3 regions of the Paenibacillus sp. FSL W7-1279 genome follow, and region 2 is predicted to be linked to each of the others. Evidence: riboswitches for the same ligand, from Rfam matches in the RefSeq annotation. Region 2 holds a riboswitch; each other region holds the start of a gene.

Region 1 (4,493 bases), 2.6 Mb from region 2:
TACTCCCATCTTGAATACGAGAATAAATAACAGATCGAGTACGATATTCAGAATGCTTGCGACCACCAAGAATAGAAGCGGTGTCCGGCTGTCCCCAAGCGCTCTGAGCAGGTTCGCCAGCAGGTTGAACAGGACGGCTGCCCCAACACCCCAATTTATGACGATTAAGTACGAATAAGCATCATCCAGGATTTCTGCCGGCGTGTTCATCATGACGAGGACAGGCCTCGTGAATATGACACTCACAATGGTCAGGAAAACCGTGAATACAAGGCTAATCCATATACTCGTTCCCACGCTTTTGCGAACGCCCGCGATATCCTTGGCGCCAAAACGCTGCGCCGTTATGATGGATAAACCTGCCGTCAAGCCTTGGGCAAAGCCAATGACAAAAAACAAAATACTGCCGGTCGAGCCAACGGCCGCAAGTGCGTTCACACCAATGGTGCGCCCAACGATCAGGGTATCCGCCATATTATAAAATTGTTGAAAAATATTTCCGATTAAAAGCGGGATCGTAAACATGATGATCAGCTTGATCGGACTTCCTTGCGTCATGTCTCTCATGTAGATTCTCCTATGCCGTCACTAAACGTTCCTCTATATATTTATTAGATAATATAACGCTATAAAGCCTATAGAGCAGCGCCTTGAAAACATTATAATGGGTGAGGGTCGTTTGTATTCTTGTGTATCTTATCATGAAAGAACATAAATTTCTGCATATTTATCATCAAACCACTAACAAAACTAAGTCACTATGGTCAGAACGGTTCATACCGGGTTTTGATCCGCGAAATCATTTCAATGAAAAAAAGATCAACCGGTAAATCGGTTGACCTTTTTTCAGAAGATTATGGATGCACCACCCTAAGAATCGGTAATGATTAGGCTTCCTCAATAGCAAGTTCATCCAAAGCCTGCTTCGCACGCGAACGCGCTTCCTCTAATGTGCCGCCGGTTGACAACGCAACTGCGACCCGTCTTCCAACCTTGGTCACCGGTTTCCCAAAAATGCGCAGCTGCGTATTCGGAACAGCCAGTGCTTGCTCAGCACCGGTAATTGTGTAGTTCTCCAGCTCTCGCGCAGCTTTCAGCGGACGGCTGGCTCCCGGCGTTATCAATTCGATCTCCGGGATCGGAAAACCAAGAATGGCACGGACGTGAAGCGCGAACTCAGATAAATTTTGCGTCACCAGCGTAACCAAGCCGGTATCATGCGGTCGCGGAGACACCTCGCTAAAATACACTTTATCCGCAGCAAGAAACAATTCAACACCAAACAATCCATATCCGCCAAGCTCGTCGGTAATCGTCCTTGCAATATATTTAGCTTCCTCCATTTGCTCATCGGACATGTTGTGCGGCTGCCAGGATTCGATATAGTCCCCGCTCTCCTGAATATGACCGATTGGCGCACAGAAGCTTGTTCCATTGACGGAGCGAACGGTCAAAAGCGTGATCTCTGACTGGAACGTAATGAATTCCTCAATGATCACTCTGCCGTTCTGCACGCGGCCGCCTTCCATCGCGATGTTCCAGCAGGACTCGATATCCCCTTCGCAGCGGCATACACTCTGGCCTTTGCCTGAGGAACTCATCAGCGGTTTAATTACGCACGGAAAGCCCATATCCAGGACAGCCTGTTTAAATTCCTCATAAGTATCGGCAAATCGATAGCCTGCAGTAGGCAGTCCCAACTCCTCGGAAGCCAACCGGCGAATCCCTTCACGATCCATCGTAAGCTTCGCAGCTCTGGCAGTAGGAATAACCCGGTACCCCTCTTCCTCCAGTCTAACCAGCTCCGAAGTAGCGAGCGCCTCGATTTCGGGTACGATCAGGTCCGGCTTCTCCAGCTCGATGATTGCGCGTAATTTCTCCCCATCCAGCATATCGAGGACATGGCTGTGATCGGCAACATGCATGGCAGGAGCGTCAGCATAACGATCGACCGCTACGGTTTCAACACCCAGTCTCTGGGCCTCAATCACGACTTCTTTTCCGAGTTCTCCCGAACCTAGCAGCAGTATTTTCTTCGTTTTTAACATCGTTGTTTTATCCCCTTCTCGTAGTTTCAGAGACTTATAAAAAAGCAGAAAATAATAAAGAGGTAAGGGAAATAAGCTTCCCTTACCTCTGCCCAGGCGTACGGCCGTCGTCATCTATGTGCTCCCTCATGGTCCCCCATGCTACGCCAGTTACACATAAACCTATACATTGTTATTTAAATCATACTTAATCTTCCCGTTAATTGCAATATCACCGTAAGGCGACATTAGGATTTAGACTTCAGCATATCGATGGCATCCTTCAGCGATTGCGAAAGCCACTTCTTAGGGTGGATTTATCGCCAAAACGAGAAATTTCGTTATTGATCTATCGCTTTAAAGGATTGATGAATGATAGGGTCCAACATATAATATGGATAAATTCATTCCTGTCAGATATTTGAAAGGAGACTTGCTGTGCTGCCCTATTCCAACCCCAATCATGATTTTGCCTTTGAACAAGCCGTAATCGGAATGGCAATGATATCGCTTGATGGTTCGATTCTTAAGGTCAATTCGGCACTAAGTGATCTATTGGGATATTCACAGCAGGAGTTAACTGCCGGGGCGCCACAAGAAGATAGCAGCATTCGCGCCTTATTGAATCAAGTGGTTTGGAACGCAAGAGCCACTCAAGATCAACAGCAATCCATAACCCAGTTTGAATATGTTTACCACCATCCATCCGATCGTGAAGTATACCTCAGTGTACGTATCAGCGTTAAGGAGGAGCTGGCGCAGAATTTCCGTGGCTGCTTGGTACAGTTTGAAGATCGAACCTTGCTGAGACAACTTATGAAGCAGCTGGAGCTGAAGGAACAGAAGCTAAACGAGAAGGAAAATTCGTTTTTGCAGCTGTTGGAAGGACTCCCCTTATCCGTACTCATAACAAAAAAAGGCATTGTCCACTATGTTAATCCTGCCGCGCTCAGACTTGTTAATGCTGCGCATCCCCGTGACGTCCTCGGGATTTCAACCGACGTGGTAGTCGACGCATCGTACCATAACAAACTGATGAAACGCAGGGCAAAATATGCCGAGAGCGGAGAGATCGGAAGCGTCGATTATCGGATACGCTGTCTGGACGGGCAGGAGAAAATGGTCACGGGATTCACGTTGATCATAAATTATGAAGGCGAGAAAGCGGCCGTCGGAATCTTCAAGGACATCACAGAGCAGCAGATGGAAGAAGATCGCGTGATGCAATCCGAGAAGCTGACCACCGCCGGCCAGTTGGCCGCCGGCATTGCCCATGAAATTCGGAATCCCTTAACTTCGATTAACGGATTTGTAAAATTGCTGCGATCTGCGGAACGAAGCAACGAGCTCTATTTTGAAATCATTGAATCGGAGCTCAAACGCATCGAACTCATTGTCAATGAACTCCTGGTGCTCTCGAAACCGCAGAGCGTTCATGTCAGCGGACCCATCGACGTGTTTGCCATTATGGAACAGATCATTACCCTTATGAAGGTTCAAGCAGCCCTCAAAAATATCGAGATCATCCCTCATTATCCGATGGCACCGGTCTTCGTTCAGGGTGAAGTAAACCAGCTCAAGCAAGTGTTCATCAATCTGCTGAAAAATGCCATGGAAGCGATGAATCAAGGGGGAACCATTACCTTGGACATTTTGCACAACGCTCAAGAGGTTCGAATCATCGTGCAGGACGAAGGGATTGGCATGACGCAGGAACAAATCCAATCCCTGGGACAGCCCTTTGTTACGACCAAAGACACCGGGACGGGACTCGGACTGATGATTACCAAGAACATTATTCATAATCATGGCGGTACGATGAATGTAGAGAGCATACCCAATCATGGGACAACCTTTACGATCCATTTACCGGCTTTATAACGCATACATATTATCGGAATGGTGATGCCAGTTGATAACCGATGTAATAAAAGACTTCTCTGATTAGAAAAGGAACTTTGCTTCTCAGGCTCTGATACGCGCTCCGGGCTGCGGGCGAAGGATTGGCTTCCAATCCCATATCTTCCGCCATCATCATCGCCCGCTTCATATGCAGCGGGTCACTTACAATGAGGTAAGAGGACAGTCCTGCTGAATCTCCTACCTTATTGGCAAAGTGCAGATTCTGCTCCGTGATCGTCGAAGCCGTCTCGACAAGGATGTCACTCTCCGGAACACCATGCTCGATGGCATACTGCCTGGCAACTTCCGATTCGGCAAGTTCATCCTCCGAACTGCGTCCCCCTGTAAATATCAGCTTGTCTACGTACTGCCGGTCATACAGCCATAGCGCATGATCAATGCGTCCCTGAAAAACAGGCGAGGGCTTCCCTTCCCATACAGCAGCCCCCAGCACGATGGCTGCATCAGACGGGATATTGGCTGTTCTTTGCGCATAATTCCAAATGGCGATGCCCACATACAGCGTATAAATTAACAGGATTCCAATGAATACCCCCAACACAT
Region 2 (4,493 bases):
GTCGGATCAAACGGGATGGCATTCTTGTTCACGGTAATCCCGATGGAGTCCAGAACCTTCTCCGCGTCTTTGCCGGTGATGTCCAGATTACGGGTATCCACCAGCATCAGGTGGTTATCGGTTCCGCCGGAAACGATGTTCAGGCCTTCCTCGATCAGGGTATCGGCCAGCACTTTCGCGTTCTTCACGACATTCTCTGCATACGTCTTGAAAGACGGATCCAAGGCTTCGCCAAGCGCAACGGCTTTGGAAGCAATCACATGCATGAGAGGCCCGCCTTGGGAGCCGGGGAATACCGCTTTATCAATCGCTTGCGCCCAAGCCTTTTTGCACAGAATCATACCGCCGCGAGGTCCGCGAAGCGTCTTATGCGTCGTTGTCGTTACAAAATGGGCATGCGGAACCGGATTCGGATGAAGACCTGCCGCAACGAGCCCTGCAATATGAGCCATGTCGACCATGAACAACGCGCCTACGTCATTGGCGATGGCAGCCAGCTTTTCAAAATCAATAATGCGAGGATAGGCACTTGCACCCGCCACGATCAGACGAGGGCGATGCTTGAATGCCGCTTTGCGGACTTCGTCGTAATCGATAAGGAACGTGTCTTCTTGCACGCCGTAGGCAACGAAATTGTACAGAAGGCCGGAAGCGTTAACCGGGCTTCCGTGAGTCAAATGGCCGCCATGGGCCAGGTTCATGCCGAGCACGGTATCTCCAGGCTTCAGGGCTGCCAAATATACCGCCATGTTCGCTTGGGCACCGGAGTGCGGCTGAACGTTGGCATGCTCGGCTCCGAACAATTCTTTGGCGCGGTCACGGGCGATATCTTCCACGATATCCACACGCTCACAGCCACCGTAATAGCGTTTGCCAGGGTAGCCTTCCGCATATTTATTCGTCAGCACCGTCCCCATTGCTTCCATAACCGCTTCGCTGACAATATTCTCAGAGGCAATCAGCTCAATGTTGCTGCGTTGACGCTTCAGCTCCAAATCCATCGCTTCCAATACAGCCGGGTCACTCTTCCGCAAATGTTCCATCATGTTCATATCCTCCCATAATCCATCGTTATTTTTTCTTGCAAACTTAAAACTACAAGTAGTCATCATTGAAAAAGCGAGTTCTCATTCGAATCAATCGCACAGCGTGGAATCATCCCTCTGCTCGAGTCGGTACACCGCACGTTCTCCGCCGATCAGCTTGGGGCGGGTATAAGCCGCAGTTACGCGCGCCTCCCCGATATAACGCTCGGTCGGCCGGAATGGAACCGCCACTCTCCGCAAATGCATGCCGATCAGCGTCTCGCCGATATCGACACCCGCATGGGCTTCAATCGATTCCGCAAGGCAGGGCTCCTTCATGCTGCGGTAAGCTGCAGAAGCCATCGACCCGCCCGCACCCGGAATGGGAACTGCCGCCACTTCCGTCAAGCCCAGCCGCTCGAGCAGCTCGCGTTCCATGACAAGCGCACGGTTCAGATGCTCACAGCATTGATAGGCCACCGCGAAACCGAATTCCGCTTGAACCGCGGCAATGCCCTGGAGAAGCCGCTGCGCCGTTTCAAGAGCGCCACCCGTACCGATTCGGCGTCCAACCACTTCACTGGTGCTGGCTCCGATGACCAGCACTTTACCCGGGCCTAAATCGGCCGCTTCGGCCAGTTCGCGGACAATACGCGCTGTCTGTTCGTTCAAGGAAACCTTGGAGATATCCGTCATGACACAGTCCTCCCGATGATTTTTTCACAGAAGATGCTTCAATCCCATATCACGATAGCCGCAGCTGTATTACGCGTTCACTTATCGCGATTCATTCTTCAGGTAACGCTCCTCGATGGCCTTGATCTTGTTCACGCGGCCGACATGGCGCTCGCCATGACTAAAATCCGTCGTCAGCCATGCGCTGACGATTTCGGCAGCAAGTCCGGGACCGACGACACGCTCACCCAGCGCAATCACGTTGCTGTCGTTATGCTCGCGCGTCGCTTTAGCTGAGAACACATCATGTGTCAGCGCGCAGCGAATGCCCGGCACCTTGTTGGCCGCAATGCTCATGCCGATCCCCGTACCGCAGATCAGAATGCCGCGGTCCGCTTCACCCGAGACGACCTTCTCGCACACCGGAAGGGCATAATCGGGATAATCCACGGAGTCGGAACAGCCGCAGCCCAGATCCTCCACCTCGTGTCCAAGACCCCGAATGACTTCCACGATCTCCTCTTTCAGACGAATGCCGGCATGATCCGTACCCAATGCAATTTTCATCTATGAAAAACCCCCTCGTATGTTCGCTTTTGCGTTTTAGCTTGTTTCATTATAACCCAAATCGGGCGCAAAAGACGAAAAAAGAGCAGTCGGCGCACGTATTGTGCTCCAAATGCTCTTTGCCCAGGCGACCGGCCGTATATTCCGATGCTCCATCGTGGTTTCATCCACTTCGTCGCCAGTTACACCGGATCATTTGTTTTTCACCTTCATCTTAAAGCAATACCATGCGAAAGGCAAGTGGCTTTTTAGCCCAATGGCAGGCTTTATATCTCTAAAAGCTAGACTTAGTTATGCCGATCCGCTTCCAGCTTGTCCAAAAGACGGAACAACGCCGTCCGTATCTCTGCGGCCGTCGCTTCATATTCCTCCCGCGAGCCTCCAAAAGGGTCGGAGATATCGAAGCTCGGGATGCGCTGACGCAGCTCGATCAGACGCTCCCGGTCACGGTCGCTGACATCGTGGCCCAGAGATCTGGCCAGCTCAAGCGCTGCATACAGACTATCCTGCTCCCGCAGATCGTCCAGCACCCGGCGGTCATCCTCAACAAACTCTTTCAGCGTGTGCATCTTGTCTGCGGCGTGCGGGAACTGCCTTATAGCATACTGCTTATGCGACTGGGTCAGCGTCAGAATCAGATCCGCCCATTCCACCAGGTTCGCGGTCAACGGCTTGGACACCAAGCGTTCCTGGATATCCTGGTCTCGCAGGATGGATTCCGCATGATGGGACACCGGCATTCCGTCCACGGCCGAGACGCCGGCGGACTTCGTTTCCAGCGGAATGCCCCGTTGTTTGGCAAGCTTTCTCAGCATGCCTTCCGCCATTGGACTGCGGCAGGTATTTCCCGTGCAGACAAACAGTATATTTTTCACGGTCCGTTCCTCCCGTTCGTAGGTTCTTTGGGGCTATTGTAACAAATATTGCGTCAAAAAATAAACATGGTGCCAAAGATAACCAAAATCAGTCCGCCCAGCATTTCACCGTACTCCCCCAGCTTATTGCTTACCTGACGGCCAAGCAGCAAACCGAGAATGGACAGCAAACCGCCCACGACCCCGAAGGAAATTACGATTAACAGCACATCATCCACAAACATTCCGAGCGAAACGCCTACCGAGAAGGAGTCGATGCTGACGCTAAGCGAAAACAGCAGCATGCCTAAAAATGCGGTAGGATGTATTCGCTGCCCTTCTCCGCCCCGCAGGGCGTTATACATCATATGCCCGCCCAATAAAAGCAGCAGCCCGCCGGCAGCAAGCCCTGTGACGTGGCCCAGTAACATGCCAACGTAGCGGCCGGCAAATAAGCCCAGCAGCGGCATCAACATGTGAAACAACGCGATCATGAAGCTGATGCCCAGCATATGGCCTAAGCGCATACCGCCTCTCATTCCAACTCCGATTCCAAGCGAAAATGCGTCTAGCCCGAGTGCAACCGCCATCAGCAGAATCGCCGCAAGCTGTCCCGATTGGACAGACGCCTCCAGCATGCCCATTCCCCCAAGTCCCATGGTCTTGTACACCATATGCGGACAAGGGGTAAATGATGCCAACAGCGTTCATGCGGCAGCTTTAATTCACCTCGATGATGTGGTGTCCCGCGGCCTTCAGCAGCCGGTTCATGACGGCTGCTCCGAGGCCCTGCTCCGGGCACGCTTCGGCCAGGATGAAGGTTGCGCCTTCGTCATCGAACCGGCGCAGGCCGGCGTACAGCCGGCGGGCCGCTTCCTCCGGCGCGGCCAGGCTGCCGAGCGAGACGGCAACGTCCGCGCGGTAGTGACCGATGTGCTCGTCGAACGACAGCACGCCGGTCACCTCCCCGCGCCGGGCAGCCGCCTCAAGCTCGGCCGCGATGCGTGCCGAAACGGCGTCGGCACGCGGGCCCTGCACCACGCACATCGCACCCTTCGGTGCGTAGTGCGTGTACTTCATGCCCGGCGAGCGCGGCGCCGGGCTCTCCGCCTCCCCGGCGGCGCGATGCAGCGCCGGGTCCATGCGCACGCTTGCCGCAACGGCGGCAAGCTGCTCGGCCGTGACGCCGCCCGGGCGGAGCACCGTGACGGCGCCGTCTTCGCCGACTTGCACCACCGTCGACTCGACGCCCACCCCGGCAGGGCCGCCGTCGAGGACGCCGTCGATCGCCCCGGCCAAATCCTCCAGGACATGGCTGGCCAGCGTCGGGCTTGGCCGACCGGAACGGTTCGCGCTCGGCGCAGCCAGCGGA
Region 3 (4,493 bases), 2.4 Mb from region 2:
CAATCACATACCTCTCCGGAATCGCCCGCAAGGGAATGCCACATCATCCCGAATGCAATGAACAACAACGGAACCGGGCAGAGAAGCAGCAGGGTCTGCATATGTGGCGCTAGGTAATATTCGAGCGCATCTGAAGCATTCAGATGCATGATATAAGCGGCGAGAGCCGCAACAAGCAGCGACCGGAGCGTATAGTGAATCCGTATCCTCAAACTGGACTTCATCCTCCCAATCACCTCCAATCTCAAGCGGATACCTGATGATCCTAAACGGTCCCGGTAATCTCGTTTGGTTTTTCGTCAATCTTTCATCCTTAGGCAGCTATCCACCCAAAAGAGCGTTGACGGCTACAGAGCCGATAAAGACAAGGGTCATTACCAGCAGGCTTAAACCGATCACGAATTTAGTCTTGAAGGTAGTCGACAGCATGAGTAAGCTTTTGAAATCCAGCATCGGGCCGAGCACGAGGAAGGATACGAGCGGACCTACGGTAAAGGTGTGCGTGAACGCCGATGCTACAAAGGCATCCGAAGTCGAGCAGAGGGACAGGATGAAAGCAAACCCCATCATGAACAGGTAAGAAGCGGTGGGACCGTTCCCCAATGCCAGCAGCTCTTCTCTAGGAATGAAGGATTGGATGCAGGCTGTCAGGAATGCGCCAAGAACCAGGTATTTGCCCATTTCGATCAATTCGTCTCCGGCGTGGACAAACAGGCTTCTCCAGGTTTTGGGATGCTCGTGCAGCTTGCGTTCACCAACGGCGGAATCTTGTTCGGAAAACTCTTGTAAGGAACGCTTGAGCGGGTTGTTCCTTGAAAAAACATAGACAAGCAAACCTACCGTTATCGCGACTGTAAAAGCCAGTCCCATCCGGCCGATCGTCACTTCGGGATGCGAACGGAAGGCCATGAACGTCGCAGCGAACACAATGGGGTTCAGGATAGGTCCGCTGAGAATAAAGGTTACAGCGATGTAGGCAGGCATCCCCTTAAGCATCAGCCTTCGGACGACCGGGATCATCCCGCATTCACAGATGGGAAACACGATCCCCAGCATGGAAGCGAACAGGACGCCGATGACCGGGTTTTTGGGCGTGATCCGACGCACCCACTGTTCTTTAACGAACAGCTGAAGAAGGGACGACAGCAGCACTCCAAGCAGCACAAAAGGAAGCGCCTCAAGGAAAATGCCCGTAAAAACCGTTTTTACCTGCTGTATGTCACGGCTTGATATTAGACTTGAATCGTTCTGCAGCCATATCGTCAAGACCGGTATCACGAAGACAAGCGGAATCATGAAGGGCAGCATTTTGAAGATTACCGGATATTTCATTCAAGGCCTCCTGGAGCGAATTGTTCTTAGGACATTCTATGCTTGTACCATCGGCAACATACTCGATTCTTGCAAATTAATCAAAAAGATTACGATTTAATAGGTGAACTTCATGACCGGTAGCGCGAAGTCCAAAGTCGTGGTATATTTAAAAAAGTTATCTGTGTGTTACTGGCGTAGCTTGGGGTACCAAGAGGGAGCACATAGGATCATATGCCGTACGCCTGGGCAAGAGGTAAGGAGACGATTAGTCGCCTTGCCTCTTTATGTTTTTAATACAATGGCGAAGGAGCGGATTAGCATGAGTAAGGAACCCGTAATTTTGGATGGAAAAAAGGTATCCGATGATATTAAGGCAAAGCTGGCGGTGAAGGTACAGGAATTGAAGCAGCACGGGATAACGCCTTGTCTGGCAACGATTCTGGTTGGCGATGATCCTGCTTCGGCGACCTATGTACGGATGAAGGGAAATGCTTGCGAGCGGCTTGGCATCATATCCAAGAAAGTGGTGCTGGAGACCTCGACCTCGACTGAGGATCTGATCGCCGCGATACAAGAGCTGAACGAGGATCCGAATGTCCACGGTATTCTGCTGCAGCATCCGGTGCCGCATCATATCGATGAACGGGCGGCTTTTGATGCCATAGCCATTGAAAAAGACGTGGATGGAGTAACCACGCTCGGTTTCTCGCAAAATGCGTTTGGTTTTGCCGATTATCCGTCTTGTACGCCTGCCGCGATTATTGCGATTATGGATTATTATGATCTGCCGATCGAAGGGAAGCATGCCGTGGTGGTCGGACGCAGTCCGATTCTGGGTAAGCCGGTATCGATGATGCTGCTCAATCGCAATGCTACCGTTACGATCTGCCACTCGAGAACGAGGAACCTCGGGGAGCTTGTGTCCCAGGCGGATATCGTGGTTGCGGCCGTAGGCAAACCTAATTTCATTCAAGGGAGCTGGATTAAGCCGGGTGCCGTTGTATTGGATGCCGGCTACAATAAAGGGAATATCGGCGACTGCGATTATGAAGCCTGCGCGAAGGTGGCATCTGCGATTACACCGGTACCGGCAGGTGTCGGCCCCGTTACGATTGCTACATTGCTGAAGCATACCGTCGAATCGGCCGAGCGAACCGTGCAAGCCTGAAGGAAAACCACAGACAATTTGCATATGAATTAAGATGCGCCCATGAATAAATCCCCTTCGAATCGGTTCATTCCTAGTAAGAGTCTGGAGCTTGGAAAAGATATGGCTCCTGCCATAATAGGCTTGGAGTCTCCATTTCACGGATGCCTGGACGTCATGGTATAGTTAGGAAAAAGCGAAAACGAAGGGGAGAGATTCATGCACAAACGAAACATGATCCATTGTGCTGCCCAACTAGGAGCTGTGGAGGAACAACTGTTCGTTGCAGCGCCGCAAGCGGCTCCCGGGAGCACCGAATGAAGAACACGATTGCAGATATTGCCAAAAAAGCCGGGGTTGCCAAAAGCACGGTCTCCCGTTTCTTGAACGGAGGTTCCGTCAGCAATGCAACACGCCAAAAAATTGAGCTGGTCATTCAGGAAACCGGTTATATTCCGAATTCGTTTGCACAGAGCTTGAAAGCGAAGAAAACCAGCATGATCGGCACCATTGTACCGCGTCTGGATTCATTCTCAGCATCGCAGACCGTTGCCGGCATGGACGAAGAATTAAGGAAACACGGTTATCAGCTTCTTATTATCAATGCAAGCCAGGACTTAACCAGGGAGATTGAAGCGCTGTATGATCTCGCCAGGCAAAAAATATCTGGCATTATTTTATTTGCGACTCAAGTGACGGATACCCATCTTGCCGCGATTCAAGAGATCGGCATCCCTGTCATCCTGTTAGGACAGCAGCATAAGGATGTTCACAGCATGATTTATAACGACTATGCCGCGGGTTATGACATGGGCCGGTATGTGCTGTCCAAGGGACATCGCCATATTGCCTATATCGGGGTGACGGAACAAGACGTTGCTGTCGGAGTTCAGCGGAAGGAAGGGTTTCTGAAAGCGGTAAGCGAGGATAGTGAGGCGAAAGCGGATCTCTATGAGAGTGGATTTAAGATGTCGGATGGTGTAAAGACCGCATGGTCCATTTTTGAGTCGAACCGAACGCTGCCAACTGCCGTGGTTTGCGCTACTGACAATATCGCGTTAGGCGTTATGAAAGCGGCTCATATGAAGGGCATTCAAATTCCGAACGAACTCTCCGTTACCGGATTTGGCGGATACGACGTAACCGAGGTGATTCATCCTGGATTGACAACGGTTAAATATGGATATTCCCAAGCGGGCCATCTCGCCGCACAGCATATAATGAAGCTGGTCAACGACGAGCCTGTGGATTTCCTGACGGTTATGAGCTGCGATATGATTCATCGCGAAAGCGTTGACAATCTAAAATAGGTATTTTATACTGAAAATAACGGAACCGGTTCCAATACTGCTTTTGCCTGGTATTGGAGCTGAGTTCATTATTTTTACTCCTGATTGGAACCGGTTCCACTACAGGTGAGTTAGGCTGATGTTCACGCATAGCATGATCAGTTAGATTTTTTTAGTAAGCCCATTTATAAGGAGAAGAGATATGGACAGAGAACTGAAATACCGACGCCTGGATCAGGCTTCTCCCGAAGAGCTTTCCTCCTTAAAGGAGAAAGTGAAATTAAGCGAATGGAGGCAGAGGTTTCACATACAGCCCATCATGGGCTTGCTGAATGACCCTAACGGGTTTTCTTATTATAACGGGGAATATCACTTATTTTATCAATGGTTTCCGCTGGGTACGTATCACGGCTTGAAATACTGGTACCATACATCCTCGAAAGACCTCGTGCATTGGCAAAACCAAGGCATCGCCATTGAACCTGGCCACCCGCAGGATGCTTATGGCGCTTACTCGGGCAGCGGAATCGTGAAAGACGACAAACTGTATCTGATGTATACCGGAAATGCCCGGGATGAGGAATGGAACAGGCAATCTTATCAATGCATGGCCGTGATGAACCGCGATGGATCGGTCACGAAGCTCGATAAGCCGCTGATCGACCATGTGCCGGACGGATATACCGAGCATTTTCGGGATCCGAAGGTATGGAAAGACGAAGACATGTACCGGTTCGTTATCG

Evidence for each region. A riboswitch is a leader RNA that binds a small molecule or an ion and turns the genes downstream of it on or off. The one in region 2 is predicted to bind ZMP and ZTP.
Region 1: it holds a riboswitch for ZMP and ZTP, as region 2 does, so the genes downstream of both, purT (phosphoribosylglycinamide formyltransferase 2) here and rpiB (ribose 5-phosphate isomerase B) in region 2, are expected to answer to the same signal.
Region 3: it holds a riboswitch for ZMP and ZTP, as region 2 does, so the genes downstream of both, MKY82_RS20290 (tetrahydrofolate dehydrogenase/cyclohydrolase catalytic domain-containing protein) here and rpiB (ribose 5-phosphate isomerase B) in region 2, are expected to answer to the same signal.

Annotation. Positions count from the first base shown of each region.
Region 1 covers NZ_CP150215.1:4,399,236-4,403,728, forward strand. The annotation lists gene MKY82_RS19440 (MATE family efflux transporter) at 1-567, opposite strand, end outside; gene purT (phosphoribosylglycinamide formyltransferase 2) at 888-2,048, opposite strand; ZMP/ZTP riboswitch at 2,132-2,212, opposite strand; gene MKY82_RS19450 (ATP-binding protein) at 2,466-3,908, shown strand; gene MKY82_RS19455 (YdcF family protein) at 3,919-4,493, opposite strand, start outside.
Region 2 covers NZ_CP150215.1:6,973,103-6,977,595, forward strand. The annotation lists gene glyA (serine hydroxymethyltransferase) at 1-1,046, opposite strand, end outside; gene MKY82_RS31640 (TIGR01440 family protein) at 1,137-1,721, opposite strand; gene rpiB (ribose 5-phosphate isomerase B) at 1,803-2,267, opposite strand; ZMP/ZTP riboswitch at 2,382-2,463, opposite strand; gene MKY82_RS31650 (low molecular weight protein arginine phosphatase) at 2,555-3,142, opposite strand; gene MKY82_RS31655 (manganese efflux pump MntP family protein) at 3,196-3,759, opposite strand; gene MKY82_RS31660 (L-threonylcarbamoyladenylate synthase) at 3,842-4,493, opposite strand, start outside.
Region 3 covers NZ_CP150215.1:4,574,298-4,578,790, reverse strand. The annotation lists gene MKY82_RS20300 (TIGR03943 family protein) at 1-224, opposite strand, end outside; gene MKY82_RS20295 (permease) at 322-1,332, opposite strand; ZMP/ZTP riboswitch at 1,490-1,569, shown strand; gene MKY82_RS20290 (tetrahydrofolate dehydrogenase/cyclohydrolase catalytic domain-containing protein) at 1,634-2,482, shown strand; gene MKY82_RS20285 (LacI family DNA-binding transcriptional regulator) at 2,779-3,771, shown strand; gene MKY82_RS20280 (sucrose-6-phosphate hydrolase) at 3,953-4,493, shown strand, end outside.